Regions from separate parts of the Candidatus Rhodoblastus alkanivorans genome, predicted to be linked through region 1. Evidence: predicted binding sites of a transcription regulator. Region 1 holds the regulator's gene; each other region holds the start of a gene.
The links. The regulator LexA, encoded in region 1, represses DNA repair genes until DNA is damaged. The targets are predictions, from matches to a motif close to TGTTCNNNNTGTGTTCNG.
Positions count from the first base shown of each region.

Region 2: the regulator LexA is predicted to act here: its motif matches at 5,796-5,813, upstream of K2U94_RS04450 (ATP-dependent helicase).
Region 3: the regulator LexA is predicted to act here: its motif matches at 4,806-4,823, upstream of parE (DNA topoisomerase IV subunit B).
Region 4: the regulator LexA is predicted to act here: its motif matches at 2,981-2,998, upstream of K2U94_RS19130 (DNA recombination protein RmuC).

Region 1 covers NZ_JAIVFP010000001.1:2,239,349-2,246,764, forward strand. Annotated here, with positions in the region: gene gltA (citrate synthase) at 31-1,317, opposite strand; gene gltX (glutamate--tRNA ligase) at 1,466-2,914, opposite strand; gene K2U94_RS10545 (ComEC/Rec2 family competence protein) at 3,029-5,293, shown strand; gene cynS (cyanase) at 5,303-5,791, opposite strand; gene lexA (transcriptional repressor LexA) at 6,036-6,740, opposite strand; gene K2U94_RS10560 (helix-turn-helix domain-containing protein) at 7,104-7,416, opposite strand, start outside.
Region 2 covers NZ_JAIVFP010000001.1:946,428-953,843, reverse strand. Annotated here, with positions in the region: gene clcA (H(+)/Cl(-) exchange transporter ClcA) at 1-679, opposite strand, end outside; gene K2U94_RS04475 (cytochrome ubiquinol oxidase subunit I) at 923-2,281, shown strand; gene K2U94_RS04470 (cytochrome d ubiquinol oxidase subunit II) at 2,281-3,297, shown strand; gene K2U94_RS04465 (MarC family NAAT transporter) at 3,326-3,970, shown strand; gene K2U94_RS04460 (hypothetical protein) at 3,986-4,675, opposite strand; gene K2U94_RS04455 (hypothetical protein) at 4,763-5,584, opposite strand; gene K2U94_RS04450 (ATP-dependent helicase) at 5,823-7,416, shown strand, end outside.
Region 3 covers NZ_JAIVFP010000001.1:2,480,069-2,487,484, reverse strand. Annotated here, with positions in the region: gene K2U94_RS11545 (MFS transporter) at 1-984, opposite strand, end outside; gene K2U94_RS11540 (PAS domain-containing protein) at 1,656-4,337, shown strand; gene K2U94_RS11535 (response regulator) at 4,341-4,709, opposite strand; gene parE (DNA topoisomerase IV subunit B) at 4,905-6,971, shown strand; gene K2U94_RS11525 (cytochrome b) at 7,068-7,416, shown strand, end outside.
Region 4 covers NZ_JAIVFP010000001.1:4,095,091-4,102,506, reverse strand. Annotated here, with positions in the region: gene K2U94_RS19145 (efflux transporter outer membrane subunit) at 1-780, shown strand, start outside; gene K2U94_RS19140 (hypothetical protein) at 783-1,196, shown strand; gene K2U94_RS19135 (hypothetical protein) at 1,213-1,542, opposite strand; gene K2U94_RS19130 (DNA recombination protein RmuC) at 1,849-2,958, opposite strand; gene def (peptide deformylase) at 3,084-3,638, shown strand; gene fmt (methionyl-tRNA formyltransferase) at 3,642-4,592, shown strand; gene truA (tRNA pseudouridine(38-40) synthase TruA) at 4,579-5,316, shown strand; gene K2U94_RS19110 (hypothetical protein) at 5,310-5,654, opposite strand; gene K2U94_RS19105 (hypothetical protein) at 5,677-6,546, opposite strand; gene K2U94_RS19100 (AraC family transcriptional regulator) at 6,796-7,416, shown strand, end outside.

The DNA.
Region 1 (7,416 bases):
AAGCCGCGCCGCGGTTAAAGCGGGAAGAACTCAACGCGACCCCATCATCACATAGTCGCGGCTGGGTTCGCCGGTATAGAGCTGGCGCGGACGGCCGATCTTCTGGCTCGGGTCCTCGATCATTTCCTTCCACTGGGCGATCCAGCCGACCGTGCGGGCGAGCGCGAACAGCACCGTGAACATGGAAACCGGGAAGCCCATCGCCTTCAGCGTGATGCCGGAATAGAAGTCGATGTTCGGATAAAGCTTCTTCTCGATGAAATAGTCGTCGTGAAGCGCGATGCGCTCCAGTTCGACCGCGACATCGAGCAAAGGATCGTCCTTGATGCCGAGATCGTTGAGGACTTCATGGCAGGTCTTGGCCATGATCTTGGCGCGCGGATCGTAATTCTTGTACACGCGATGACCGAAGCCCATGAGGCGGAAGGGATCGTTCTTGTCCTTGGCCTTGGCGATATATTTCGGAATATTCTCGACCGAGCCGATTTCCGTCAGCATCTTCAGCGCCGCCTCGTTGGCGCCGCCATGGGCCGGGCCCCACAGGCAGGCGATGCCGGCGGCGATGCAGGCGAAGGGATTGGCGCCCGAGGAACCGGCGAGACGGACAGTCGAGGTCGAGGCGTTTTGCTCGTGGTCGGCGTGCAGGATGAAGATACGGTCGAGCGCGCGAGAGACGATCGGATTGACCTTATATTCCTCGCAAGGAACGGCAAAGCACATGCGCAGGAAGTTCGACGTATAGTCGAGGTCGTTCTTCGGATAGATGAAGGGCTGGCCGATGCTGTACTTATAGGCCATGGCGGCCAGCGTCGGCATCTTGGCGATGATGCGCATGGTCGCGATCACCCGCTGCTGCGGGTCGGAAATGTCGGTCGAGTCGTGATAGAAGGCCGAGAGCGCGCCGACCGAAGCCACCATGACCGCCATCGGATGGGCGTCGCGGCGGAAGCCGGAGAAGAAGCGCGCCATCTGCTCGTGAACCATGGTGTGGCGCGTTATGCGATAGTCGAAATCCGCCTTCTGCTTGGCCGTCGGCAATTCGCCATAAAGCAAGACATAGCAGGTTTCGAGGAAGTCGCCGTGCTCGGCGAGTTGTTCGATCGGATAGCCGCGGTAGAGAAGGACACCCTCGTCGCCGTCGATATAGGTGATCTTGGATTCGCAGCTTGCGGTCGAAGTGAAGCCGGGGTCGTAAGTGAACATGCCGGTCTGGCTGTACAGCTTGGCGATATCGGTGACCGCCGGGCCGATCGAGCCGTGCTTGATCGGCATTTCGACGGTCTTGTCGCCGAATGTAAACTTACCCGTTTCGCTCATGAGGTTCGCCTTTTCGCTGACGCCGCAAACGGCGCGCCGCCGCGTCCCCGCAACACTATTCGCGGGACGCAAAGCGGCAAAATCGCGTTAATATTGTGCACTGCGAATGAGTAGCTTATTGTCCGGGCAGGTTCAAGATGACAGCATCTTAAACGATAGAGGCGCCTGCGGCGTCGGTGATCCGGCCAAGACTTTCGTCGCAGCCAAGCGTCTCCAGGACATCGAAAATGCCCGGCGACGTCGCGCGGCCGGTGAGCGCGGCGCGCAGGGGTTGCGCGACCTGGCCGAGCTTGGCTCCCGTTTCTCCTACATAGGCGCGCACCGCCGCTTCGGCGGCCGGCGCCGTCCATTCCGGCAGCGCGGCGAGCTTCGGCGCGAGCGCGGCCAGATGGGCGCGACCGGCCTCATTGAGCAGGGAACGCGCCTTTTCGTCATATTCGAGCGGACGCTCGGCGAAGAGGAAGCGCGCGCCGTCCGCCAGCTCGATCAGGGTCTTGGCGCGCTCCTTCAGGCCCGGCATGGCCTTGGCGAGCTGCGCTCGCTTGGCGTCGTCGAGCTTCGCCACAATCTCCTCGCCATTGGGCAGATAGGGCAGGGCGACGATGAACTGCGCCAGCAAAGCGGAATCGTCCATAGCCCGCATGTAATGGCCGTTCATGTTTTCGAGCTTCGCATAGTCGAACCGCGCGGGCGAGCGATGCACCTGGGCGAGCGAAAAGGCCTCGGTCAGCTCGTCGGTCGAGAAAAACTCGCGGTCGCCCTGGCTCCAGCCGAGACGGGCCAGATAATTGCGCAGGGCTTCCGGCAGATAGCCCAAGGCGCGATAGGCGTCCACGCCGAGGGCGCCGTGGCGCTTGGACATTTTCGCGCCGTCTGGCCCGTGAATGAGGGGGATATGGGCGAAGGCGGGAATGTCCCAGCCCATCGCCTGATAGATGTGGGTCTGGCGCGCGGCGTTGGTCAGATGGTCGTCGCCGCGGATGATCTGGGTCACGCCCATGTCGTGGTCGTCCACCACCACCGCGAGCATATAGGTCGGCGTGCCGTCGGAGCGCAGCAGGATGAGGTCGTCGAGGTCCTTGTTGGGGAAGGTGACAATTCCCTGGACCTTGTCCTCGATGATCGTTTCGCCCTCGCGCGGCGCCTTGAGGCGGACCACCGGCTTGCGGCCTTGCGCGATCGCGTCGCTTTCGGCTTCGGTGCCGCCGAGGTCGCGCCAGCGCCCATCATAGCGCGGCGGGCGGCCCTCCTTGCGTGCGAGTTCGCGCATCTCGTCGAGCTCTTCCGGCGTCGCGTAGCATTTATAGGCCGCGCCCCTGGCGAGCATTTCCTCGGCGACCTCGCGATGGCGTCCCGCGCGCGCGAACTGGTAGATGGTCTCGCCATCCCAGTCGAGGCCGAGCCATTTCATCCCGTCGATGATCGCGGCGATCGCCGAATCTGTCGAGCGTTCGCGGTCGGTATCCTCGATTCGCAGCAGCATCCTGCCGCCGGTCTGGCGGGCGAGGAGCCAGTTGAAGAGAGCGGTGCGCGCGCCGCCGATGTGGAGATAGCCAGTGGGCGAGGGTGCGAAACGCGTGACGACGGAATGAGACATTGCGATGAAACCTGAGGCGGCGCGGGGAATGGCCGAGGGAGAGGCCAAGGGAGTGGTCTTGCCGCAGCGCGTTCGTGTAGCATGGGCTTCGTCGCCAGAAAAAGGGGCAATCGCATGGCGTCCGCTCCCAAGGGGCTGACGGACAGGGTTGGTAGCCTTGCGGCGCTGCGCCTCTCGCCCGGCGCCGCGCTCGCCGCCCTGCGCCTGTATTTTGCCGCCGCTTTGGAGCAGGAATGGGATCTGCGCCGGCCTTTCCTGTGGTTGCCGGCGGCGGCGGGCGCCGGCGCGATCTATTATCTCGTCGCGCCGACCGAGCCGGTTCTTTGGGTCGTCGGGGCGACGGCGGTTCTGTTTGCTGCGCTGGCTTTTCTTGCGCACGAGCAGCGTACGCTTTCGGCCGTGTTTGTCATCCTCGCGGCGCTGGCCGCGGGCGAGTTCTCCGGTGGCTGGCGCGCGGCGCGGGTGGATGCGCCAGTGCTGGATCGCATTTACATCGGTGAGCTTGCCGGCTTCGTCGAAGAGGTCGATTTCCGGCCCCAGGGCGCGCGTTTCCTGCTGCGCGTCACCGAGGCCGAGCGTCTCGCGCCGGAGCAGACGCCTTATCGCGTGCGCTTGACCATGCGCGGCGTTCCTGCTTTCGCCGCGGGAGATTTCCTGACCATCAAGGCGCGGCTGCTGCCGCCGGCGCGCGCGGCGCTGCCGGGCGGCTATGATTTTGCGCGCGACGCTTATTTTCAGCGCATCGGCGCCGTCGGCAATGTGCTGGGCAAGGCGGAGGCTCTTCCCGCGCCCCGGACGGCGGACTGGCGGCCGCGCCTCTATGCGGCGGTGGACCGCGCGCGCAACGCGCTGGCGTTGAGGGTCTATGATCGCATAGGCGGCGACAATGGCGCGATCGCCGCCGCGATGGTCACCGGCAAGCGCGACCTCCTTTCGGAAGCGGCGCGGGAAACCATCGCCAAGGCGGGGATTTTTCATATCATCACCATTTCCGGCGTCCAGATGACCCTGGTCGCGGGCATCTTCTTCGTCGGCTTTCGCGGTTTTCTGGCGCTCTTCCCCGCTCTCGCGCTGAACTATCCGATCAAGAAATGGTCGGCCGCGCTCGCCATGCTCGGGGCGCTGGCCTATGGCCTGTTCACCGGCTCGCGCGTCGGCTCGGAACGCGCTTTGTTCATGACCCTGATTCTGCTCGGCGCGGTCATCGCCGAACGGCCGGCGCTTTCCATGCGCAATCTCGCTTTCGCGGCGCTGGCGGTGATCGCTTGGGAGCCGGAGGCGCTGCTTGGCGCGAGTTTCCAGCTATCCTTCGCGGCCGTCGCCGCGCTGATTGCGGTTTACGAATCGCGCGGCGCGGCGAGCGGGAGGCCAAATCCCGCGCCCAAGGCGGTCGGGACCGAGGCCGAGCGCGAAGCGCGGGGGCTCGCCGACCATATGGGGGAAATCAGCCGCCTGCGCGTGTTCGGCGCACTGGCCGCCACCTTCTGCGCGACCTCCGCGACGGCCTCTTTCATGGCCTATGACTTTCATGAATTGAATCCCTATGTGCTCATCGGCAATCCGCTGACGCTCGCGATGATCGAGCTTTTCGCGGTGCCGGCGGCGTTGCTCGGCGCGTTGCTCGCGCCTTTCGGCGCGGACGGTTTGGTTTGGTCCTATCTCGGCGCGGGCGTCGGCATGATCATGACGATCGCGCGTTGGATCGGGTCGGCGCCGGGCGCGACTATCGCCCTGCCGGCTTTCGCGCCCTGGTCGATCGCCTGCCTGACGCTCGCGGTTCTCTCCGCCGTCTTGTGGCGGACGCGGCTGATGAAGCTTACGGCGCTGCCGCTGGTCGGCCTGGGCCTGTTGGGGGCGGCGAGCGGACAGCGCTTCGATCTCGCCGTGGCGCCGACCGGGGAATATGCGGCTTTGCGCGACGCCGGAGGGCGCCTCGCGCTTCTCGGCAAAAGGCGCGATTCCTTTGCCGCCGAACAATGGCTGCGCGCCGACGCCGACCTGCGCCCGGCGTCCGAAGCCGAAGCCGCCGGCCGTTGCGACACGCTCGGTTGCGTCGGCGTAATGCGCAATGGCGAAGCGGCGGCCCTGGTGCTCGACGGCGAAGCCTTCCATGAGGATTGCGCCCGGGCGCAGGTCGTCATTTCGCCGCTCTATGCGCCGAGCTATTGCACGCCAAAAATTCTGCTCGACCGCCGCAAGCTCCGGGAAACCGGGGCGGTGACACTGGCTTTCGGCCCGAAAGGCATGGAATGGCGCACAACCCGCGCGCCAGGCGAGGATCGCCCCTGGTCACGCGCGCCGCGCCGCCGGGCGCTTGCGCCATTGCGTCCCGCCGCCGCGCCGGAGTCGCCCGCGACGAAGGACGATTCGCGGGAATAGCGGGATTGATTATCCGTTCTTGGCGCCATTCGGCGGCACGCCGGGGCCGGCGCCGTAATATTTGTAGGGCAGGAATTTGCCGGACATGGAAATCTTGACCCGGTCGCCCTTGGGGTCGGGCTGGCGCTCGATCGCCATGTCGAAATCGATCGCCGACATGATGCCGTCGCCGAATTCCTCCTGGATCAGTTCCTTCATCGCCGGTCCATTGACCATGAGCAGTTCGTAAAAGCGATAGAGCAGGGGGTCGGTCGGCGGCATCGGCGAATTCTGGCCGCGCATCGGAACCTCGGTCAGCATCCGCTCTTCCGACTTGGTCAGGCCGAGAAAAGCGGCAGACTTGGCCGCGAGCGCCTCGGGAAGGCGCATCTGGCCGAGCAGCGCGCCGACGATCAGCACATCCGCCATTTCGCCGGTCGCTTCGACGATCTGCTGCCATGTCAGGCGTTTTTCGCGCTTGATGTCGAGAATGCGTTCGGTGAGTTGATCGCGGGTCATGCGCATACTCCTTTGCCAGGGACAAAACGCCTTCACAGAGGTTAAGCGTCAATTCCCCGGCCCGCCAGAGAACTGAGCTCAAAATTTGTCCATGGAATAACGCCAGAAATTCAGCGCAGCGACCCTTCCGGCTGTCACTGCGACCGTGAGCTAAAGGCGCGACGGGAAACAATTAACCATCTAACATATTGAAATAATGCATGAGTTTCTTCGTCGCTTTTCCCGTCGTCCGCGAAAACTCCGCTCAATATTTGCGCACGAGGCTCACCAGCTTGCCCTGGATGCGGACCCGGTCCGGCCCAAAGATCCGCGTTTCATAGGCCGGATTGGCGGCTTCCAGCGCGATCGAGGCGCCGCGCTTGCGCAAGCGCTTCAAGGTCGCCTCCTCGTCGTCGATCAAGGCGACCACGATTTCACCCGACTCGGCGGATTCCTGCTTCTTGATGACCACCGTGTCGCCGTCGAGAATGCCGGCCTCGATCATCGAATCGCCCCGGACTTCGAGCGCGTAATGTTCGCCGTTGGACAACAGGTCCGGGGGGAGGGCGATGCTGTGGGACCGTGTTTGCAGCGCCGATATCGGCGTGCCGGCCGCGATGCGGCCCATGACGGGGATGGCGACGTTCTGGCTCGAATCGGAGGGGTCGCCCGCGACGACTGGCCGGGTCTTGCCGAGATTGCCTTCGATGACGCTTGGCGCGAAACGTCCGCCGCGCGGCGCCGCCGGGGTTGACGACTCGGGCAGCCGCAAAACTTCCAGCGCCCGGGCGCGATTTGGCAGGCGCCGGATGAAGCCGCGCTCCTCCAGCGCCATGATGAGGCGATGAATGCCGGACTTCGAGCGCAGGTCGAGCGCGTCCTTCATTTCGTCGAAGGATGGAGGCACGCCGGTCTCTTTCAGGCGCTCATGAATATAACGAAGCAATTCGCTTTGTTTCCTGGTCAGCATGGCCGCGCCCTGTCTAATCTTGCCGCATCCGGCGTTGCTTTGGCGCTTCAGAATCACGCCAATACAAATCATGAACGGAAGATAGATGTTCGCGCTTGGTTCTGCAATCGAAAAGATGTGAGATGGTTGCTGCTGGAGCGCGTAAAATTAATTGCAAATCCCGGAATTCGGTAATTGCACGCCGGGACTCGAAAATCTCTTTAATAACAACCTTGTAGGTGTGTAGTGTTCGCCAAACCGGATTGGCGAACACTCGGCTGATTTTCCGTATGTGCGATGCTGTTGATTTTTCTATACATTTTCAAAAAGGATTGGCGAACATGCTACGCCAAATCCCACGATTGGCGAACATTTTGCCGAACATCAACCGGTCTTGGTTTCGCGGCGCCCAAACGAAAGGTGCGAGACGAAGGGACCGAACGCGCCTTCTGCCCGAAAGCGATCATATCGGGCCTCCAAATCGGCTGTCATTCGGGCCGCCAGTGTTAATGCCTTTTCGCGCTCGTGCTGAGGCGTCTCAGGCCCCAAAGATGGCATAAGGCCAAGCTCAATAAGCGATCCGCAAACAGCGTCATAAAGATCGGAATGGTGCGGTCGAAAGTCGCCATATATAAAATAGTCCGCGTCTATGCGCAACAAATGTGCCAGACGCAAGAAAAAATCGGCAGGAATACGG
Region 2 (7,416 bases), 1.3 Mb from region 1:
GCGCCACGACATTGAAATCGGGGGCGTCGCCGATCAGGACGCGCGCGACCACGATAGCGGTTGCGGAGGCGGCGAGCGCGGCGATTGCAATATGGTGCTCGAATTGCTGCACCAACTCCTCGAGCACGAAAACCGCGCCGGCGATCGGCGCGTTGAAGGCGGTGGCGAGGCCGGCCCCCGCGCCGGCCGCCAGAAGCACGCGGCTGTCAGCCGGCCGCAAGGGAACGAAGCGGTCGATCACATTGGCGATGCTGGCGCCCATCTGCACGCTCGGCCCCTCGCGGCCGAGCGCGAGGCCGGAGCCGATCGCCAGCACGCCGCCGATGAACTTGACGGGCAGGAGGATCAGCGGCGCCGGCGCGCTCAGCCCCCGCAGCACGGCCTCGACATGGGGAATGCCGCTGCCTGCGGCATGGGGCGACAGGCAGCGCACCATGCAGGCCGCCGCCGCCGCCGCCGCCGCGCAAACGAGAACGGCGGCGGCGAGTCCGAGAAGGTGATGGCCATGCGCCCAGACCAAGCCTTCGGCGCGCAGACGGTCCGCCGATTCGAGAGTCATCCGGAAAAGCGCGCCGACGAGGCCCGCGCCGACGCCGGTCGCCAGGGCGAGAAGCGAAAGCGGGACAAGCCCCCGCGATTCCTTCTCCCCTTCCGCCAGCATCCGCAATTGTTCGTTCATCGGCCCATCGCCCCTGCTTTTCGCATCGCGCCATCATGCTTTTCGCATCGCGCCATCATGGCGGCAAAGCGCGCGCGGGCAAGCGGCGCCTTGGCAAGAAATTTCATTTGACAGGCGCGGCCATGCGGGTTCGGATAAGTTCAAGGTCGTCATCGGACTGTCGGACGCAGGCTCTAGCCTGGTCCGGCCGCGGCAAGTTGAATCCTCGCGCCCCAATCCCTCGCGCCCCAATGGAACCCTCGCATGGCGCTTGACCCGCTCATCCTGTCGCGAATCCAATTCGCCTTCGTGGTCAGTTTCCACATCATTTTTCCCTCCTTCACAATTGGCCTCGCGGCCTGGCTCGCGACCATCGAGGGCATGTCGCTGGTCACCGGCCGTCCGGTCTATCGGCGGGTGTTCGATTTCTGGCTCAAGGTCTTCGCGCTTTCCTTCGCCATGGGCGTGGTCAGCGGAATCGTCATGGCTTTCCAGTTCGGCACGAACTGGAGCGTACTGGCCGAGCGCACCGGCTCGATCCAGGGGCCGCTGCTCGGCTACGAGGCCTTCACCGCCTTTCTGCTGGAGGCGTCTTTCTTCGGAATCATGCTGCTTGGCCGCGACCGGACGCCGCGCTGGTTCTATTTTTTCTCCTGCTGCATGGTCGCGCTCGGCACCATGGCCTCGTCCTACTGGATCCTCGCCAACAACAGCTGGATGCAGGTTCCGCTCGGCCACAAGATCGTGGATGGCAAGATCATTCCCGACGACTGGAAGGCCATTCTGCTCGGTCCGGTCCAGCTCATCCGCTGGCCGCATATGCTGCTCGGCGCCTTCCTCACCACCAGCATGTGCGTCGCCGCGACCGGCGCCTGGCATCGCCTGCGGAACGAGGCCTGGGAGGAATCCCACGTCATGCTGGACTGGGGCCTCGGCCTCGCCGCCGTGCTGATCCCCGCGCAAATCCTGCTCGGCCATGTCGCCGGCGATCTCGTCCACAAATATCAACCGGCTAAATTCGCGGCGATCGAGGCGCGCTGGCATGACGAACAGCCCGCCTCCGAAGTGCTGGTCGCCTGGCCGGACGAGCGGGCGGGAAAAAATCTTTACGCCATCTCCGTCCCTGATCTCGGCAGCTTCATCGCCTCCGGAACCTGGGATTCGAAAGAGGTCGGCGTCGATTCCTTTCCGGCGCAGGACCGCCCCCCGGTGGTCGTGCCCTTCTGGGCTTTCCGCATCATGTTCGGCATGGGCCTCGCGATTCTGGCCATATCCTGGCTGGGCCTCGTCCTGCGGACGCTCGGCTGGCTCGAACACGCGCGCTGGTTCCTCTGGCTGACCCTGTTTTCCTTCCCCACCGGCTTTATCGCCGTGCTCTGCGGCTGGTTCACCGCCGAGGTCGGACGCCAGCCCTGGGTCGTCTACGGCCTGCTGCGCACCAAGGATGCCGTCACCCCCTCGCTCACGACGCCCGTGGCCGCCGCTTCGCTGATCGCCTATATCCTGGTCTATGCCCTGATCTACGGCTTCGGCGCGGTCTATTTCCATCGCCTGATGCGCGACGGGCTGACCCAGAAGACCCGAGCCGCCGCCGGCTATGATTTTTACGCGGAGAGGCCGTGATGAATCCCGCCGAAATGACCCAGGCCGCGCCGTCCCTTCTTGCTCTGTTCTGGGCGGGCGTCATCGCCTTTTCCATTTTCGTTTATGTCGTGCTCGACGGCTTCGACCTCGGCGTCGGCATGTTGTTCGGCACAACCCGCGACCGCGACCTGCGCGACGAAATGATGGGCGCGATATCTCCTTTCTGGGACGGCAACGAAACCTGGCTGGTGGTCGTCGGGGCCTCGCTGTTCGCCGCCTTTCCCGCCGTCTACGCGATTTTCCTGCCGGCCTTCTATCTGCCGGTCCTGCTCCTGCTCATCGGCCTGATCTTCCGTGGCGTCGCCTTCGAATTCCGTGGCCGCGGCGGACCGTCGAGCATCTGGAGCACAGGCTTCTGGCTCGGCTCGGGCGTTGTCGCCTTCGTCCAGGGCGCGGCGGTCGGCGCGATGATCCTCGGCGTCGACGTCAGGAACGGTCAGTTTGCCGGCGGCCCGTTCGATTGGCTGCGCCCCCTCCCCGTTCTCACCGGAATCGGCCTGATGTTCGGCTATGGCCTCCTCGGCGCCGGCTGGCTGATCCTGAAATCGCCGACACGCCTGCGCGACTGGGCCTATCAGCGCGCTCCCTTCCTGGCCATCGGCATGGCGGTCTCCCTCCTTCTCGCCTCGCTCCTCACCGCCATTCAGGCGCATGGCGTCATGACGCGGCTGGTCGAGCGGCCCTGGGCGGCGGGTTTCTTCGTGGTTGGCCTCATCGCCTTGGGCGGCGTGCTGCGCGGGATCGCCAGACGCCGCGACGCCCAGCCCTTCGCCTTCACGATTCTGTTCTTCCTCGCCGCCTTCGGCTTTCTCGCGGCGGCCTTCTGGCCCTATATGATTCCCTATAGCGTCACGGTGGCGAGCGCGGCGGCGCCGGACAAGTCGCTCTCCTTCCTGTTCTGGGGCGCGGGCGTGGTCGCCTTGCCGGTCGTGCTGATCTATTCCGTGGTCATTCACGCCGTGTTCCGGGGCAAGCTCCAGATCAGCGGGCATTAGGCCCCCAACCGACGCCATCCGGATAGAAATGACCGCATTCCGCCTGATCGAAGTCGTCCTCCTGGTGATCGCCGGCCTCCTGCCGATCATGAACCCGTTCAGCACGGCGCCGCTGCTGATCGCGCTCACGGCGGGGATGACAGCGGAGGAGCGCAACCGGCAGACCCTGCTCGGCTGCGTCTATGCCTTCTGCATCCTTGCGACTTTTCTCGTGGCGGGCCGGTTCATCATCAGTTTCTTCGGCATTTCGCTCGAGGGCATCAGGATCGCCGGCGGCCTCCTGGTCTCGACGCTCGGCTTCCGCATGGTCTTCCCCAAGGCGGAAACCGGCGACGAAAAGGTCGCCGCGCAAAAGGACATCGCCTTTTCGCCCCTCGCCATGCCGTCGCTGAGCGGCCCCGGCGCCATTTCCGTGGTTCTGGCGACTTCGGCGCAAATCCCCAACGACAGGATCGTCCTTGGCAATATCGTGGTGATGATCGGGATCGCCGTCACCGCCTTCATCGCCTGGCTGGTGCTGCGCGGTTCGATCTATCTCGTTCGCTTCCTCGGTCCCACGGGCATAGACGCGCTGACGCGCATCTTCGGCTTTCTGCTGATCTGCATTGGGGTGCAATTCGTGCTGATCGGCGCGACCGACTATTTCGTCCCGCTGTTCACCGGCGCGAAATGAGCCGCCAAATGCGCCTCACGCGCCGTCCGAATTCAACGGCATGACCTGTTTCAGCACGCGGTCCTCGCCGAACAGGCATTTGAACTGCTTCCGGCCTTCCGCGCCCTTGTCCGCTTCGCCATTCATCTCGAAACCGTTCGTGGACGGCGCGGCGGCGGCCTCCTCCTTGAAGCGCAGCTTGTCCTGCGTGACCCCATAGAGCTTGGCGGCGCTGGCGACGCAGGCGCGCAGCATGGGCAGTTCTTCCGCGCCCTTCACCGGCGCGGGCGGCTTTGCGGCGGAGCCGGCGCCGGAAATCTCGATCGTCATGGAATATCTGCAGGTCTCATGGCGCCGGGCCGCGCTGCGCATCAGAAAGACCTGGGCGCGATATTCCCCGTTCGCCGTGAGATTGGCGGCGAATTCATTGCCATTGATCGACCCGGTATGAACGGCCATTGCCGCGCCCGGGGCGAAGACATTGAAATAACAGGCCGTGTTTTTCGGCGCGAACAGGATCGAAATGGCCTGCCCGGCCCGGGCCTCGAACAGATATTTGACGCCGTCATAGCCCTTGATCTTGCCGGAGACCGTCGCCGATATGGAGCCCGGCTTGAATTTGACCGTCTCAATCCTCTCGGCGGCGGCGGCCACGCCAGTCGTGGCGATCAGCGCGCTGAGCCAAAGACCGCCTCCCGCCATTCGTCCCCGGAACGAAACCGCCATGCCCCTGCGCCTCGGCTCTCATGAGCCGATGCAACGATAAGGAGCGCATTCGAGCGCTTCAACCCTCGGATTTCCGCTCTTGCCGGCTCAGACCAGGCCCTTGAGCTTGACCGGCTCCCAACCGTTCACTTCCATCTGCGCCGCCAGCAGGACCGCGCGGGCGACGGCCTGTTCGTTCGCGCCGACGTCCGAAAAGGGCGTCCGTGGATCGAGCGCGACCTCGGCCAGCTTTTCCTCCCGCGCGACGACGGCGCCCGGCCGGCGCAGGCCGATCAACCGCCCGGCGCGCGGCGCGACGATGGGCGTCGCCCCGACATGGCCGAGAAGATCGCCTTTGCCGATCCTCGCCCCGATGTCGCGCGCGGCGCGGAAGCGTCCGTCGTGCGGCGCGAGGGACAGGCCCGCGGAATGGAAGCCGATCTCCGCCCGGGAGGCGTCGGCGGGCGCGCTTCCCTTGCGGATCACGGCGCCCGGATCGAGCCCTTCGGTCGCTATGACAAGATCGCAATCCTCTCCCGCGACCGGTCCCGATCCGAGACCCATGCGCAGGGGCGCGTTGAATTTCCCATCCTGCGCGCCGCCGCTTTCGCCTGCCGCATCCAAGACAATGTCCCAGGGCCAGCGCTCGACCGTGCTGGCGACCCGATGGGTCAGGACGGGGATGAAATTCTGCTGGCGCATTCCCGCCAGGAATTCGTCGGCGCGTCCGGTTACGCGCGCCTCGACGCCGTCGAGAACGGCGTCGCCATCCGACCACGCGTCAGCGAAGGACATTTTCCGGCGCAGGACCTTCGGGTCGCCGGACTGATGCATGGCCACCGCATTGCCGGCGAGGAACAGCAGCCGCGCCGCCGCGGAAGCCAGGGGTCCCAGCCCCAGAACCAGAATGGAGATTTGCTCGCTTATCATGGTGATCGCCGCCTCCGCAACCGTTCGCGACCCGATCGAACCGCGAGCGACTTACAATCGCATGGTTTCGCGGCGCTTTCGCGATCAATTCCGCGTGCCCTTTCGCACGCCGCTCAGGCGCCCATGCATGATAAGCAAAAAACCTGCCGCGATTGACGCCCCCCGGGCTCAATCCGCCACCGGCGCGAGCCGGACGCTTCCTGCGCCTTTGCGTTCGTAATATGTTCAGGCAAGCGCGATGCGATTCGCGGGATCGGAGAAGAAAGTGAGCGCCGCCGCTTTTCTCGGCAAACTCAACGAAGCGCAGCGCCAGGCCGCCGAAGGCGCGGCGGACAGGCCATTGCTGATCATCGCCGGCGCGGGCTCCGGCAAGACCAATACGCTCGCCCATCGCGTCGCCTTTCTGATCGCCTCGGGCGCCGATCCGCGCCGCATTCTGCTGATGACTTTTTCACGCCGCGCGGCGACCGAAATGTGCGGTCGCGTCCGCCGCATCTGCGCCGAGGCGCTGGGCGGCAAGGCCGGAGCCTTGACCGACGCCCTCCACTGGGCCGGCACCTTCCATTCCATCGGCGCCCGGCTATTGCGCGAATATGCGCCGCTGATCGGCCTCGACCCGGATTTCACCATCCACGACCGTGAGGACAGCGCCGACCTCATCAATCTCGCGCGCCACGACCTCGGCTTGTCCAAAACCGAGAAGCGCTTCCCGACCAAGGCGACCTGCCTCGCCATCTATTCCCGCGCCGTCAATGCGCAAGCGCCGCTCGACGAGGTGTTGGCGAGGCATTTCCCCTGGTGCGCGGGCTGGAGCGATGAACTGCGCGCGCTGTTCGCGTCTTATGTGGAGGCCAAACAGGCGCAAAACGTGCTCGATTACGACGATCTGCTGCTTTATTGGGCGCAGATGGCCGCGGAACCGACGCTCGGAAGCGAATTGGGCGCGCGTTTCGACCATGTGCTGGTCGACGAATATCAGGACACCAACCGCCTCCAGGCCGCGATATTGCTCGGCCTCAAGCCCGACGGGCGCGGCCTGACGGTCGTCGGCGACGACGCCCAGTCGATCTATTCCTTCCGCGCGGCGGAAGTGCGCAACATTCTCGATTTTCCTTCGAAATTCTCGCCGCCGGCCGAAATCGTCACCCTGGAGCGCAATTACCGCTCGACCCGGTCGATTCTCGCCGCCGCCAATGGCGTGATCGCTTACGCCAAAGAGCGCTTCACCAAGAACCTATGGACCGACCGCCTCTCGGCCGAGCTTCCCGCCCAGGTCGTGGTCGCTGACGAAGCAAGCCAGGCGTCTTATATCGTCGAACAGGTGCTGGAGGCGCGCGAGGCCGGCGAAAAGCTCAAAAGCCAGGCGGTTCTGTTCCGCGCCGCCCACCACAGCGGCCCGCTCGAAGTCGAATTGACCCGGCGCAACATTCCTTTCGTCAAATTTGGCGGCCTGAAATTTCTCGATAGCGCCCATGTCAAGGATTTGCTGGCTCTTTTGCGCTTTGCCCAGAATCCGCGCGACCGGGTCGCCGGTTTCCGCCTGCTCCAGCTTCTTCCGGGCGTCGGCCCCTCGACCGCCCGGCGCGCGCTCGACGAAATCGGCGGGGAAAGCGAGCCGCTCGCGGCGCTGGCCGCTTTGCCGGCGCCGGCCAAATCGGGCGATCACTGGCCGGATTTCGTCGCCGCGATGACGGATATCGGCCGGCGCCAATCCGGCTGGCCAGCGGAAATCGCCCGCGCCCGCGCCTGGTATGAGCCGCATCTCGAACGTCTGCACGAGGATTTCGCCACCCGCCAGATCGACCTCGTCCAGCTCGAACAGATCGCCGCGA
Region 3 (7,416 bases), 240 kb from region 1:
GGCGGAGGCGGGCGCGAATTTCGTCACCAGCGACGGCAACATGGCCTCCATGGCGTTGAAGGCGGTGAAAAACACGGTCAGAGCGATCACAGCCGCGGCGCCGCTCGACGGGGCCGCGGCGAGCGCCACCAGACTCGCCGTGATCGCCGCGACCGCGGCGACGAAAACCTCTTTCATCCGACCGCGGGTCTCCGCGACGATGATTGCCGGAACCATCAGCGCCATGGCGACGATCATGACCGGCAAATAAAATTTCCACTCGCTTCCGACGTTCAGGCGCAGCGCGTGATCCAAAACCGATGGGATGACCAGGAAGCTCGCCGTCAGAATGGCGTGGAGCGTGAAGACGGCGAAATCGAGCCGCAGCAACTCGCCGTCATGCAGCACCTGCTGGAACGTCGGCCAATTGACGCCGCGCGGAACGGCGTGATCGGGCGTCGGCGCCAGCAGAAGCATGATCGCGATGCCGACGAGGGCGAAGACGGCGGTGAGCCAGAACATGCCGGACAGACCGGCGACCGCGGCGAGCGGCGGACCAACGAGAACGGCGATCGCGAAGGAAAAACCAATGGTGATTCCGACCACGGCCATCGCGCGGGTGCGCGTCTCTTCGCGGGTGAGATCCGCCACCATGGCAAGGATCGAGGAGCCGACGGCGCCGGCTCCCTGCAGGATGCGGCCGAGCAAAACGCCGCCGATGGAGGTGGAAAGAGCCGCCACGACGCTGCCCAGGCCGAACACCACCAGACCGCCGACGATCACTTTCTTGCGGCCGATGTGGTCGGAGAGCAGCCCAAGCGGAATCTGGAGAAGGCCCTGCGTCAGCCCATAAGCCCCAAGCGCCAGGCCGATCGTCCGCGCGTTCGCGCCTGACAGGCCGCGAGCGTAATGCATGAAGATCGGATAGATCATGAACAGGCCAAGCAGCCGCGCGGCGAAGACGGCTGCAAGCGAAATCGTGGCGCGAAACTCGGTCTTATTCATAAGATTGTCCCTATCTGCGCGCGCATTATCGGCTCCGCCTCGGCGATCCGACCGTTGCGCGCCGCCATGAGCGCTCATCGGGAATTCGTCGGCGCGCCAACGACTTCGCACTTACGATTCCGGATTTCAGCGACGCTGGGTTTTAGCGAAATTTTTGTCCGAAAAGCGGCGATCGCTTTACGAAATCTGGCTGGCTTCCTCTCGAACTTTTAGCGCGCAAGCATAGGATTAGGCAAAGGAATTTCCTGTCAATTTTGTCGCACCCCCTTTTCAGGCGCGCGCGTCCGCGTCGCCCGGCCCGGCTACCGCTGGCGGGAACGCGCCGGAACGGCCGAACGGGTCCGACGGCGAGCCTGGCGCCATCCCGCCGTTTGCCACGAAAAAATTCGGCTCCAGCAGGCAATGCGGCGCAGGCCATAAGGAAAATATTGGCTCTCTGGCAAAAGTTTATCGCATTTTCTTGCCCGTGGAGCGACCGATTGGGCTTTGGGCGCGTTTAGTGTAGAAATGGATTTTCCAGGACGATGGGCCGCGCCAATCGCGACATGACGTCTCCCTTCCGGTAGCGCGGCGATTTAAGGCACTTCGGGGGTTGCAACGTGCGGCATGAGGCGCAATCGGAATTCGCCGCCGACGACCGTGACGATTCTGAACCGGCCGCCGCGGATTGGATGTCCGCGACGCGGTCTCTACTCGCCCGGATCGTCGCGCTTCGCCGGCGTTCGCCGCTCGCTTTTCCGTCGGGGGTCGGGCTGCTCGGCGCCGCCGCGGGTCTTGCGGCCCAGGCGGGGCTGATCGCGGCGCAGGCGGCCACTTCGCCCTTTCTCGCCCTTTATCCGGCGACGATCGGCGCCGCGTTGGCCGGCGGCTTCCGCGCCGGGCTCGTCACGCTTGTCCTTGGCGCCGCCGGCGCGGAAGCCATGGCCAATGCGCTGGACGCGCCCTTCGACGGCCCGGCCCTCTTCGTTTTCGTTCTATCGAGCCTCGTCGTCGCCTTCGCGGCGGAAGCGCTGCACCGGTTCTTCGGCGAGCTCCACGCGGCCCAGGCGCGGCTGGAGCTTCAGGCGCGCATTTCCGCGCTCGATGAACACGCCATCGTCGAGGTGACCGACCGCCGCGGCGCGATCACCTACGCCAACGACAAATTCTGCGCCATTTCCCATTATTCGCGCGAGGAACTGCTTGGCCACGACCACCGGATCGTCAATTCGGGCGTTCATTCCAAGGATTTCTTCCGCCAGATGTGGAGCGTGATCGCAAGAGGCGACGTCTGGCGCGGCGAAATCTGCAACGCGGCCCGGGACGGCTCGCATTTCTGGGTGGACACGACGATCGTGCCCTTTCTCGACGAAAAGCGCCGCCCCATGCAATATGTGGCGATCAGCACCGATATTACCGAGCGTAAGCGCGCCGAAATCGCGCTGTTGGAGAGCGACGCGGCCTTGCGGCAAAGCCAGAGGCGCCTGCGCCACGCGGCTGACGCCGGCCGCCTGACCTATGCCGAATTCGAACTGACCGACGGCCGCATCCATGTCGCCGACAATTTCGCTCATGTCGTCGGCTATTGCCCAACGACTCCGCCGGAGGGCGGCCCGATCGAGGACGGCGTCAGCCGGCTGCTCGAGCATGTCCCTTCGGAGGATCGCCACCGGCTCAACCTGGCCATCCAGCAGTGCCTAGGCGGCGCCGCCAACGGCCGCATCGAATATAGGGTGATCGGCGACGACGGTCAGGAGCGCTGGATCGAAAGCGTCTGGAACGCCGAAAACGGCGAGAACGACAGGCCGGAGCGGGTCTTCGTCACCGATCTCGACATCACCCGGTTGCGCGCGGCCGAAAACGCCGTGCGCGAGAGCGAAAAAAACTTCCGCTCGCTCGCCAACGCCATTCCCCAGCTCGCCTGGATCGCCTCGCCCGAGGGCGAAATCACCTGGTTCAACGAACGCTGGTACGACTATACCGGCGCGCCGCTCGACCAGCCTGCCGACATGGGCTGGAAAACCTATATCGATCCCGAGAGCCTGCCCGCGATTTTCGAACGCTGGGCGGATTGCGTCGCGACCGGACAGCCGCTGGACATGACCATTCCCCTGCGCGGCGCCGACGGCGTGTTCCGGCCCTTCCTCACCCGCGTCATGCCGCATCGGGACGCCGAGGGCCGCGTGCTGCAATGGTTCGGCACCGGCACCGAAATCACCGAGCAGAAGGAGATGGAGGAAGCCCTGCGCGCGGCGACCAACGAAGCCGAGCGCGCCAACAAGGCCAAGTCCAAGTTTCTCGCCTCCGCCAGCCACGATCTGCGCCAGCCGGTGCAATCGCTCGTGCTGCTCCTCGCCCTGATCGAACGCCAGGTCGCGACCATTCCCAAGGCGGTGGAGACGGCGCGGATGATGAAACAGGCGCTTGGCGGGCTCAATGGCCTGCTGACGGCGATTCTCGACATCTCGCGCCTCGACGCCGGCGTGGTGGAGCCCGCCATCGATTCGGTCGATCTCACCGCTTTGCTGGACCGCCTGTCGTCCGAATATGAAACCAAGGCCGCGGACAAGGGCCTGGAGCTGCGCGTGGTCAAGCGCTCGCTCTATGCCCTCGCCGATCCGTCCCTGCTCGAGCGCGCCCTGCGCAACCTGATCGAAAACGCCATCCGCTACACCCCGAGCGGCGGCGTGCTGATCGGCCTGCGGCGCCGCGGCACGAAGGTGCGGATCGACGTGGTGGACACCGGCGTCGGCGTGCCGGAGGAAAAACAGAAGGAAATTTTCGAGGAATTCATCCAGCTCAACAATCCGGGCCGCGATCTCGGCAAGGGCCTCGGCCTGGGCCTGGCCATCGTCGCCCGCCTCGCCAATCTGCTCGAAGCCCAGATCGAGGTCAGCTCCCGGGTCGGGCGCGGCTCACGCTTCTCGCTCGCCCTGCCCGCCGCCGAGGCGGCCCAGGCGACCGAAGCGCAGTCGGCGCATCTTGCCGACCCGCGCGGTCGCATCCTCATCATCGAGGACAATCTGATCCTGCGCCGCGGCCTGGAAAGCATTGCGCGCAAATGGGGCTGCAAGACCCTCTCGGCGGCGAGCGGCGAGGAGGCGCTCGATCTGGCCTTGGCGCGGCGCTGGCGCTTCGACGCCGTGGTCAGTGATTACAGGCTCGGCGCGGGCCTGAGCGGCGTCGACGCGGCCAAGGAGATCGCGCGCCGATCGGGACGGGACTACCCGACCCTGATCCTCACCGGCGACACCGCGACCGAACATATTGCGGAGATCGCGGCGAGCGGCTTCGAACTGCTTCACAAACCGGTGAGCGCCGAACAATTGCGCCGCAAGCTCTCGCGCCTGCTGGCGCGCGCGGCGGCGCATTAATCATCATTTGCGACCGCGCACGGCGACAAGGCGGTCGATTATGCGTTGCAAATCGTCGAACTGGAACGGCTTGGTCAGAATCGGCGCCTCGCGGTAGGCCGGCGCGAGGCCGCCGAGCCCATGGCCGGTGACGAAGGCGAAAGGGACGCCATAGAGCGCCAAGGCGTCGGCGACGGGATAGGAATTGCCCCGATCGAGGGCGACATCGAGCAAGGCGGCGTCGAGCGCATCGCGTTCCTTTTCGACCAGATCCAGCGCCGCCTTGACCGTCCGCGCCGGGCCGACGACCTCGCAGCCGCTTTCGCTCAGCCAATCAGCGACGAGAAGGCCGAGCATCGGATCGTCGTCCACGAGCAGCAAACGCACCGCCATCGTACCTCCCATGCGGGATCGCACATTGAAATCGTTAGCAGGCTTTCTCCATCGCGGCCATGCTTTGGCTTCCAATTTCGGTGAAATAAGAAAAATTGTTTTCGTTCTGTTCCCTTCCGGGGTACTTTCATGGTAGTCACACGGGCGACCGCAGCGGACGGCGATTCGTCCATTCCGACAATCTTCAGCAGGTTCATGGCCAAACACGATCTTTTTGGCGCGCCCGAATCGGCGCCGGACAGCAAATCGACGCCGGGCGGGAAAGCCGCCACGACCAAAAAGCCTCAGATTGGCGTGTCCCTGGGATCGACGCCGGGGGAAGCGGGCTATACGGCGGCGTCGATCGAAGTTCTCGAAGGTCTGGAGCCGGTGCGCCGCCGCCCGGGGATGTATATCGGCGGCACGGATGAAACCGCGCTCCATCATCTCTTCGCCGAAGTGCTCGACAATTCCATGGACGAGGCGGTCGCCGGTCACGCCACCCGGATCGAGGTGGCGATGGACGAGGACGGCTACCTGTCGGTTTCCGACAACGGGCGCGGGATTCCGATTGACCCGCATCCCAAATTCCCAGCCAAATCTGCGCTGGAGGTCATCATGACGACGCTCCACGCCGGCGGCAAATTCGATTCCGGCGCCTATCAGACGTCTGGCGGCCTGCATGGCGTCGGCGTGTCGGTGGTCAATGCCTTGGCCGAAAGGCTCGAAGTCGAAGTGGCGCGCGGCCAGACGCTTTACCGTCAGGTTTTTTCGCGCGGGCTGCCGATCACTGGGCTCGAAACGATCGGCCGCGCGCCGAACCGGCGCGGCACCAAGGTCCGGTTCAAGGCCGATCCGCAAATCTTCCGCGATAAGACGACCTTCTCTCCGGCGCGCATTTTCAAAATGGCCCGCGCCAAGGCCTATCTGTTCGGCGGCGTCGAAATCCGATGGAAATGCGCGGAATCCCTGCTTGATGCCGGTGGCAAGACGCCAGCCGAGGCCGTGTTCCATTTTCCCGGCGGGCTCAAGGACTATCTCGCCGCCGACATCGAGGGCAAGACGCTCGTCGCCGAGCAGTTCTTCACCGGCCGTGTGGAAAAGCCGGAGCGCCACGGCTCGCTCGAATGGGCGGTCGCCTGGCTCGCCCACGAAGACGGCGCCGTCCATTCCTATTGCAACACCATTCCGACTCCGGACGGGGGAACCCATGAATCCGGCCTGCGTCTGGCGCTGCTGCGCGGGCTCAAGGACCATGCCGAGCGCATCGGCCAGGGCAAGCGCGCTTCGGCGGTCACAGCCGAGGACCTGATGGCCGGCTGCGCCGCGATGATTTCGGTCTTCATCCGCGAGCCTGAATTCCAGGGGCAGAACAAGAGCCGGCTGATGAGCGTCGAGGCGTCGCGCATCGTCGAAAGCGTGATGCGCGACGCCTTCGATCATTGGCTTGCGGGGTCGCCCGCCCAGGCCAAGGCTCTGGTTGAATGGGCCATAGAGCGCGCCGAGGAGCGCCTGCGCCGCCGCGCCGAAAAGGATGTCGCCCGCAAGAGCGCGACGCGCAAGCTACGCCTGCCCGGAAAGCTCGCGGATTGCACGTATAATTCGGCGCAAGGTTCTGAATTATTTATCGTTGAGGGCGATTCGGCGGGTGGCTCCGCGAAGCAGGCGCGCGACCGCGCCAATCAGGCGGTGCTGCCCCTGCGCGGAAAGATCCTCAATGTCGCCAGTTCGTCGCGCGAGAAAATGGCCGCGAACCAGCAGCTCGGCGATCTGATTCAGGCGCTCGGCGTCGGCACGGGCTCGCATTATCGCGCCGAAGACCTGCGCTACGACAAAGTCGTCATCATGACCGACGCCGACGTGGACGGCGCCCATATCGCATCGCTGCTCATCACCTTCTTCTACCGGCAGATGCCCAAGCTGATCGACCAGGGCCATCTTTATCTCGCCGTGCCGCCGCTCTACAAACTCAGCCAGGGCGCGAAGGTCGCCTATGCGCGCGACGATTTTCATCGCGACGAGCTGCTGGGCAAGGAATTTTCCGGGCGCGGCAAGGTCGAGATCAGTCGATTCAAGGGCTTGGGAGAAATGATGCCGGCCCAGCTCAAGGAAACCACCATGGCGCCCAGCTCGCGCACCCTGCTCCGCGTGGGAATCGTCGAGGAGGATCGCGAGGAGACGGCGGATTCGGTCGAGCGCCTGATGGGAACCAGGCCGGAGGCGCGTTTCGCCTTCCTGCAGGAGCGCGCCGCCTTCGCCGCCGCCGAACTGTTCGATCTCTGACGGAAAGCCGACGGAATCGACGCCTTACGGTCGCAATGCTTTGCCAAACTGAGGCGCCTTTGGGTTCATGCGACGCATTTGAAACTGGAGCCAATCATGTCAAATATTGCGGAAAAGAAGAAATTCGTGGCGCCCGTTATCCTGCTGCACTGGCTCATGGCGCTGATGATTTTCGCTCTTTACGCCGTCGGGCTGAGCGTCGATTCGTTCGACAAGCCATTGCGCCCGTCGATCGTCAACGCCCATGTCATCGTCGGTCTGCTTCTTCTCGTGCTGCTGGTTTTCCGGGTCGTCGCCCGTGTGAGCAACGAAACCCCCGCCTATCCCGCCAGCATGGGGCCGATGTTTCGCCGCGCCGCGGCGGCCGGCCACGGGGTTCTCTACTTGCTGATGCTCGCCACGCCGATCGCCGGCATCGCCACCTTCCTGCCCCGCGGCCGTCCGC
Region 4 (7,416 bases), 1.9 Mb from region 1:
CTGGAAAACGCCCTCGCGGCGATTGCCGGCCAGAACGCATCCCTGTTCAAAATCCCGCCCTCCGCCGTCCAGCCGGCGACGCCGCGGCCGCCCCGCGCCGCTCCGGCGAGCCTGCTGCTGCGCCGCCCCGACGTGGCGGCGAGGGAGCGGCTGCTTTATGCGACGAGCGAGCGGATCGGCGCGGCCAAGGCCGATTTTCTGCCGCGCTTTTACATTCTTCTGTCCGGCGGCACCCAGTCGACCAATCTCGATCTGCTGAATTTCCATAATTCCTTGTGGAGCTACGGGCCGGCGCTCTCGGCGCCGATCTTCGACGGCGGCGAGCGCCAGGCGGCGCTGGACGCGGCGCGCGCGGATTTTTCCGCCGCAGCCGCCGATTACAAGGGCTCGGTTCTCGCCGCCTATCAGGAGGTCGAAAACGCGCTCGCCTCCATCAAATGGCTGGGGATCGAAAGCGCGTCGCTCTCGACCGCCGCGAAAGCCGCGCAGAGGGCGCTGGACATGTCCATGAGTCTATACAAGGATGGCGCGGCCTCGTCGCTGGATGTCGTGACTTCTCAGTCGGCTGCGCTCCAAGCCGAGCGCGCCGATCTTGCGGCGAAGACGCGCCTGCTCGAGCAATATGTCGAACTGATGCTGGCGCTTGGCGGCGGGTGGTCGGGGCAGGCGCCGCCGCCCCAGCCGCCGCAAGTTCCCAATATCGCGGTGCTCGGATGGCGGGGTCAGGATCCCAGCGCGCAGGGCAAGCCGGCGATCACCGCCGAAGCGGGAGGGCATTGACGGTGGAGGATATGGCAGGCAAGGGCCGCTGCGACCAGTGCGGCTTCTGGAAGATGGCGCGTCCGCGCGAAGGGTGGTGCCGGCGGCACGCGCCCAAGCCTTCGAGCGTTTCGGACCGGATTTCCCATTGGCCGACGACGCATGGCGGGCAGGGGTGTGGGGAATTTGCGGCGGCGGACGCCAATAATGAACCTGTCGCCTGCAACGATTGCGTCTATTGGCATCAGCCTGCGCTGGGCCTCCAGCCTGTCGATCGCGGCGACAAGCTGGGATCGTGGTGGGCAGAGGCGGGGCTTTGCGTCCGTCGTGCGCCGACGCCCGTGTCCGAACCGGGGCCGCGCGCTTTCTGGTGCGCGACCCATCACGCGGACGGCTGCGCCGATGGCCGCCACGCCGCGAAAAACGACGGGGCGTGAGCCCTTCCGGCCCGGCTCAGTCGCAGACCCTGACATAGGGGTGCTGGAAATCCCAGTAGGTATTGATAACGCGCTCGCGCCAGACGCAGCGGGCGGCGCCCCGATGCGTCGAATAGACGGTCATTTGGTAATCCTGCGGGTCGCCGCCATACCAGCTAAGGTAATGGTGCGGATCGAAATGGTCTTGTCCCCCGGACCAATAGGCGCCGGGATCCACCTGCCCCGGATCGCCCGACCAATAGGTTTGACCCTGGGCTGTCCGCACCGTTGCGGCGGCGGGGCTGGCGGCGAAGGCGGCAAAAGCGGCGAGCGCCAACGCTTTGGATAAAAAAGACAAATTTTGCATCTTTCGATCTCCTTGGCCGGGTCGGGCCCTGGACCCGACGAGGTATTAGGCTTCTGGCGGCGACGGTCCTTTGAGACCGGGGCGGAAGGAGCGTTGAACATTTTTAAAATGGGCGCGAACCAAGGCGGACCAACGGCGGCGGCGACTAAAATATTTTTTAATGGCGCAGGTTTGGGAGCGGCCCTGGCGCTTCGGGATCGGCGCAGGCGCAATGGAGCCGGGATCGCCGTACATGCGGCCCGATTCTTCCGCCGAGACGGCAGGATCGAGGGACGGTTCCGCTTGTTTCGTGCGCGATGACGCGCTTCATTGCGCCGCTTCGAAAAAGCCCTGGCCCTCGTCGCGGGAGAAATCGACGCGGTCGATGCGCTCGCCGGCGCGCGCGATCTTTTCCGATGAAACGAGAATCGCGGAAAGGTCGTCCTGCGACTGGCGGAAATGGCTTTCGAGTTTCAGCGCGCGCTGGCGCAGGCGGGCGACGTCTTCGACGAGGCGCCGCGTTTCGGCCTGGATGACATGGGCCTGGTCGCGAACCAGAGCGTCGCGGACCAGAGCCTGCAGGACCTGGATCGCCATGAGCAGCAGCGAGGGCGAGACGATCAGCACCCGGGCGCGATGGGCCTTCTGAATCACGTCGTCGAAATGTTCGTGCAAATCGGCGAAAAGCGATTCCGAGGGCACAAACAGGATCGCGACGTCCTGGGTCTCGCCGGGCAGGAGATAGCGCTCGGACACGTCCTTTATGTGTTTGGCGAGATCGCCGCGCACCCGCGCCTGCGCCGCCTTTTTGGCCGCCTCGTCGCCGGCCTCCTTCAGGGCGGTGAAAGCTTCGAGCGGGAATTTGGCGTCCACCGCCAGAATCTTGTCGTCGCCGGGCAGTTTCAGCGCGCAATCGGGCCGCGCGCCGGTTGAGAGCGTGTGTTGAAACGCATAGGCGCTTGCCGGCAGGGCGTCGCGGATGATCGCCTCCATCCGTCCCTGGCCGAAGGCGCCACGCGCCTGTTTGTTGCCGAGAATCTCCTTCAGGCCGACCACTTCCTCGGTCAGCCCGGCGAGCCGATTTTGCGCGGCGTCGATCAGGGCGAGGCGTTCATTGAGCGCGCTCAAATTGACCAGCGTCGCCCGGGTCGAAGTCTCCAGCCTTTCATTGACGCGATGGGCCGAAGTATCGAGCTTTTCAGCGACCGCGCGCGCGAAATCGGCCTGGCGGCCGCCGAGAATTTCGGCGAGCGTCTGCAGGCGGCCGGCCATTTCGGCGTGAGATCGCGCGAGCGCCTGCATCTGCGCGTCGCCCCGCGCGCGCCTGTCGCGCGCGAAAAGGCCGAGCGCGAACAGGGCCAGCAGCGCGACCGCGGCGACGAGTTCATAGGCCGTTGCCGGGAAATTGAAAATATCGAACAGAAGGTGATCCGTCATGGCGCGATCAAAGCAGGAATCAATGAACAAAAATCGAACATATTACAGCTTATGTGCACAGCCCATTTGACGCGTCCCGCCAGCCCACTTATCTCAGAAGGCAAATTCCGCTAGAGTTCGCTGTCATGGCTATCCGTTCTATCCTGTGTCTTCCGGACCCCCGCCTGCGCGCCGTCAGCCAGAATGTCGGCGTGGTGGACGATTCCGTGCGCGCCCTGATGGATGACATGCTGGCGACCATGTATGACGCGCCCGGCATTGGGCTTGCCGCGATCCAGATCGGCGTCGCCAAGCGCGTCATCGTGATCGATCTCGCCAAGAAGGACGAGGAACCGGCGCCTCTATTCGTCGCCGACCCCGAAATCCTCGAACGTTCCGACGATTCCTCGATCTACGAGGAAGGATGTCTCTCGGTGCCGGATTATTACGAGGAGGTGAGCCGCCCGGCGAAGGTGCGCGTGCGCTTTCTTGACCGCGACAACCAGCGCCGTGAGATCGAGGCCGAAGGTCTGCTCGCCACCTGTCTCCAGCACGAAATCGACCATCTCGACGGCAAATTGTTCATCGACCATCTGTCGCGGCTGAAGCGCGAGCGCGCGATCAAGAAATTCGCCAAAGCCGCCCGCCTCACCGAGCCGGCTGCCCCGCGCGCGCCGGAAATCCGCGAGAAACTGGGCTGATTCATGCGCGTCATTTTCATGGGCACGCCGGATTTCGCGCTGGCGCCGCTCGCCGAAATTTTTGGCCGCGGCCATGAGATCGCGGCGGTCTATACCCGCGCGCCGAAACCCGCCGGGCGGCGCGGACTGGAACTGACGCCGTCGCCGGTCCATGCGGCGGCGGAAAAATATGGCCTTAGGGTCCTGACACCGAGGAATTTTCGCGAGCCCGAGACGATCGAGGAATTCCGATCCTTCGACGTCGATGTCGCGGTGGTTGTCGCCTATGGGCTGATCCTGCCCCGGCCGGCGCTGGAGGCGCCGAAATTCGGCTGCCTCAACCTTCACGCTTCGCTTTTGCCGCGCTGGCGCGGCGCGGCGCCGATCCAGCGCGCGATCATGGCTGGCGATCGCGAGACCGGGGTCGAGGTGATGCAGATGGAGGAGGGGCTCGACACCGGCCCCATCGCCATGGCCGAGAAACTGACGATCACGCCTGAGATGACCGCGGGAGAGGCCCATGACCGGCTCTCCGCGCTCGGCGCCGATCTGATCGGCCGGGCGCTGGCGGCTTTGGAGCGCGGCGGGCTGCAATTCCAGCCCCAGAGCGAGGAAGGTGTGCTTTACGCGCGCAAGATCGACAAGGCCGAGGCGCGGGTCGATTTCAACCGGTCGGCGGGGGAATTGCACAATCTCATTCGCGGACTGTCGCCTTTCCCCGGCGCTTTTTTCGAGGCGGATTTCGGCAGGGGACCGGAACGGGTGAAAATTATGCGCGCCGCGCCGGCCGTGGGCGCGGGGAAGCCTGGCGAAGTGCTTGACGAAACGCCGCGCGTCGCCTGCGGCGACGGCGCGATCCGGCTGCTGGAAATCCAGCGCGCGGGGCGGAGCGTCGTTTCCGGGGAGGAGTTTTTCCGCGGGGCGCGGCTTACCGTCGGCGATGTTCTTGTCCAGGCGCAGCATGCCGCGCTATAAGCTCGTCATCGAATATGATGGGACCGGTTATGTCGGCTGGCAGCGGCAGGCCAACGGGCTTTCGGTCCAGGAAATCATCGAAAGCGCGCTCTCCCGGCTCGAACCGGCGCGGGGGGGCTTGCGCGGCGCCGGGCGCACGGACGCCGGGGTCCATGCCGCGGCGCAGGTCGGCCATGTCGATCTCGCGCGCGAATGGCGTCCCGACAAGTTGCGCGAAGCGTTGAACGCGCAGATGCGGCCGGAAAAGGTGGCGATTTTGCTGGTCGAAGCCGCGGCCGAAGATTTCGACGCGCGCTTTTCGGCCAAGGCGCGGCATTATCTCTTTCGCATCGTCAATCGCCGCGCGCCGCTGACTTTCGACGCCGGGCGCGCCTGGCTCGTCAAGCGCCCGCTCGACGCCGCCGCCATGCATGAGGCGGCGCAATGTCTCATCGGCCGCCATGATTTCTCGACTTTTCGCGATTCCGACTGCCAGGCCGAAAATCCGGTGCGCACCCTCGATAAGCTTGACGTGGTCCGCAAGGGCGATGAAATCCACATTCACGCCAGCGCCCGCGCCTTTCTGCATCGCCAGGTGCGCTCGATGGTCGGCTCTCTGGAGCATGTCGGCTCGGGCAAATGGCGCGCGGAGGATTTGAAAGCGGCGCTCGGCGCCTGCGACCGCGCCCGCTGCGGCCAGGTCGCGCCGGCGGCGGGGCTTTATTTGATCGGCGTGGATTATTGACGCACGGTCATCGAGTCCCTGATCAGGAGCGCGGTGAGAACGACATGGGCGGCGACCGCCGGCCAAAGCAGGACGCCGTGCAGGCCCGCGAAGAGACCAAGATAGGCTAGACCGAGTGCGACGGCGCCGCTGTAGATCAGCATGCCGAGCGACGGCGGGTCGGGCCAGCACGCGACGCTGAGGCCGATCAGGGCGATGCCCGCCACGCGCGCCATGGCCGCCGCGACGCCCGCCAACGACGTACCCAGCAGAAGTTCGCCGACCAGCGACGGGACCAGCAGCAAGGCCAGTCCCGTCAGCGCCTCGCCGACCGACGCGATGATCAGCGCTTTGTTCATGCCCCCTCGCATCGGTTCAACCTTAATCAGGCTTGCACTCGTTGAGCGGCGGGACCTTGCCGTTGAGCTTGGCGGCCAGCGCCGCCGCCCTGCCGATGGGTGCGCCGACATAGATGGTCGAGCCGGTCTTGCCGTTGGCGGTCGCGCTCTTGCAATATTTGAAGAACGATTTGTCGCAGGGGTAGGGCCCGAGGATTTGAAAACCTTGCGAGCGGCCTGATTTGGCCTGGGTGATGGGGCAGGAGCAGATGATCTGTCCCTTCGGGATCGACTTGTCGAAGCCCGGGAAACTCATTTCTTCCGTGCTCTTGAAGCAGATTCCGCCGTCGCACTGGGCATAGGCGCCGTCGGAACTGTTGCTCGGGCACGTATAGACGGCGCCCCCGCCTTGCGGCGACGCGATGGATTCCGGCAGGCTGTAGGTGCTGATCATGTAATTGGCTTTGACGCCGGCGGCGTTGGTGGCGCAGATGTCCTGGTCCTTGCCCATCGTGAACGGCAGGCTGATGCTGTCGTCATGTTTCACGTCGCATTGGCAATAGGCGACGCCGTCATAGACATTGCAGCGCGCCGCGGCGCAAAGCGCATAGGTCTGGTTCTTGCAGATCTTGAAGGACGAGCCGGCCATCGCTCCAAGCAGCGAATTGAGGCAGGTTTTGGAAAGCTGGCCCATCTTGTTCTGAACGCAGCTTTTGAGCCGCCCGACATCGGGCAACACGTCCGAGCAGAGTTTCCAGACATCGCCGGAACAGGCGCGGAAGATTCCGAAATCCTTTTCGATGCCCTCCTGCGCCTTTGAAGGCGCCGCGAGGCCAGCGATCAACAGAAGCGCGACGGCCAAAAACGCGCCGATCGGCCGCGCTGGTGCGGCCCATTTCCACAATGAGCGCATGTTCCCCTCTCCTTTGCCGCGCAACGCTGGCGTCTCGGCAAGAGCGGCCCTCGCGCGGCCCGCGATTGATATGCATGTCATCCGTAAAAGCCGGGGCGGTCCCGCGCCGCCCGGACAGCGAGCAAGTTATCCTGCCACGTTTCGGCCGTATTGACTTTGACGAGCCGAAATTTGACTGTTTGGGAAAGCTGCGGTCGGGGCGCCGTCTCGACCGGCGGATCGAGTGTTCTGGAAGGAAAGGCGGCGGCGATGGACCTCACCGCTCAGAGCAGGCGGCGCGAAGCGACCGCCAAGATCCGCAACATCGCCGCCATTCCCGTCGTGCTCCGCGAGCTTGGCGCCGATGTCGACGCCGTATTGCGGCGCGCGGGCCTCGATCCCCTTATTTTCTCGGACCCGGAAAACGTGATGCCCTATGCGGCGCTCGGGCGGCTGGTAGCCGAAAGCGTGGAGGCGACGGGCTGCGAAAGCTTCGGGCTGCGCGTCGGGGCCAGAACGAAAGCGAGCGCCATCGGCCTCACAGGGCTCGTTGCGTTGCATTCCTCGACCGTGCGCGAGGCTTTGCGCGTCATCAACGACACGCTCAGGACAAGCGAGACCGGGGGAGCGACCTTTCTCGATATCCACGAGAATCAGGCCTCGTTCGGCTATGCCGTCACGGCGCCGAACATCGAGGCGGTCGATCAGATCGAGGACGGCTCGGGAGCGATCGCTTGCAACATCATGCGCCAGCTCTGCGGTCCGCAATGGCGCCCCCAACGGGTCCGTCTCGGTCGTGCGCCGCCCCGCGACAAGGCGCCATTCCTGCGTTTTTTCGAAGCGCCGGTCGATTTTCTCGAGCCTTGCTCCTGCCTCGTCTTCGACGCGGCG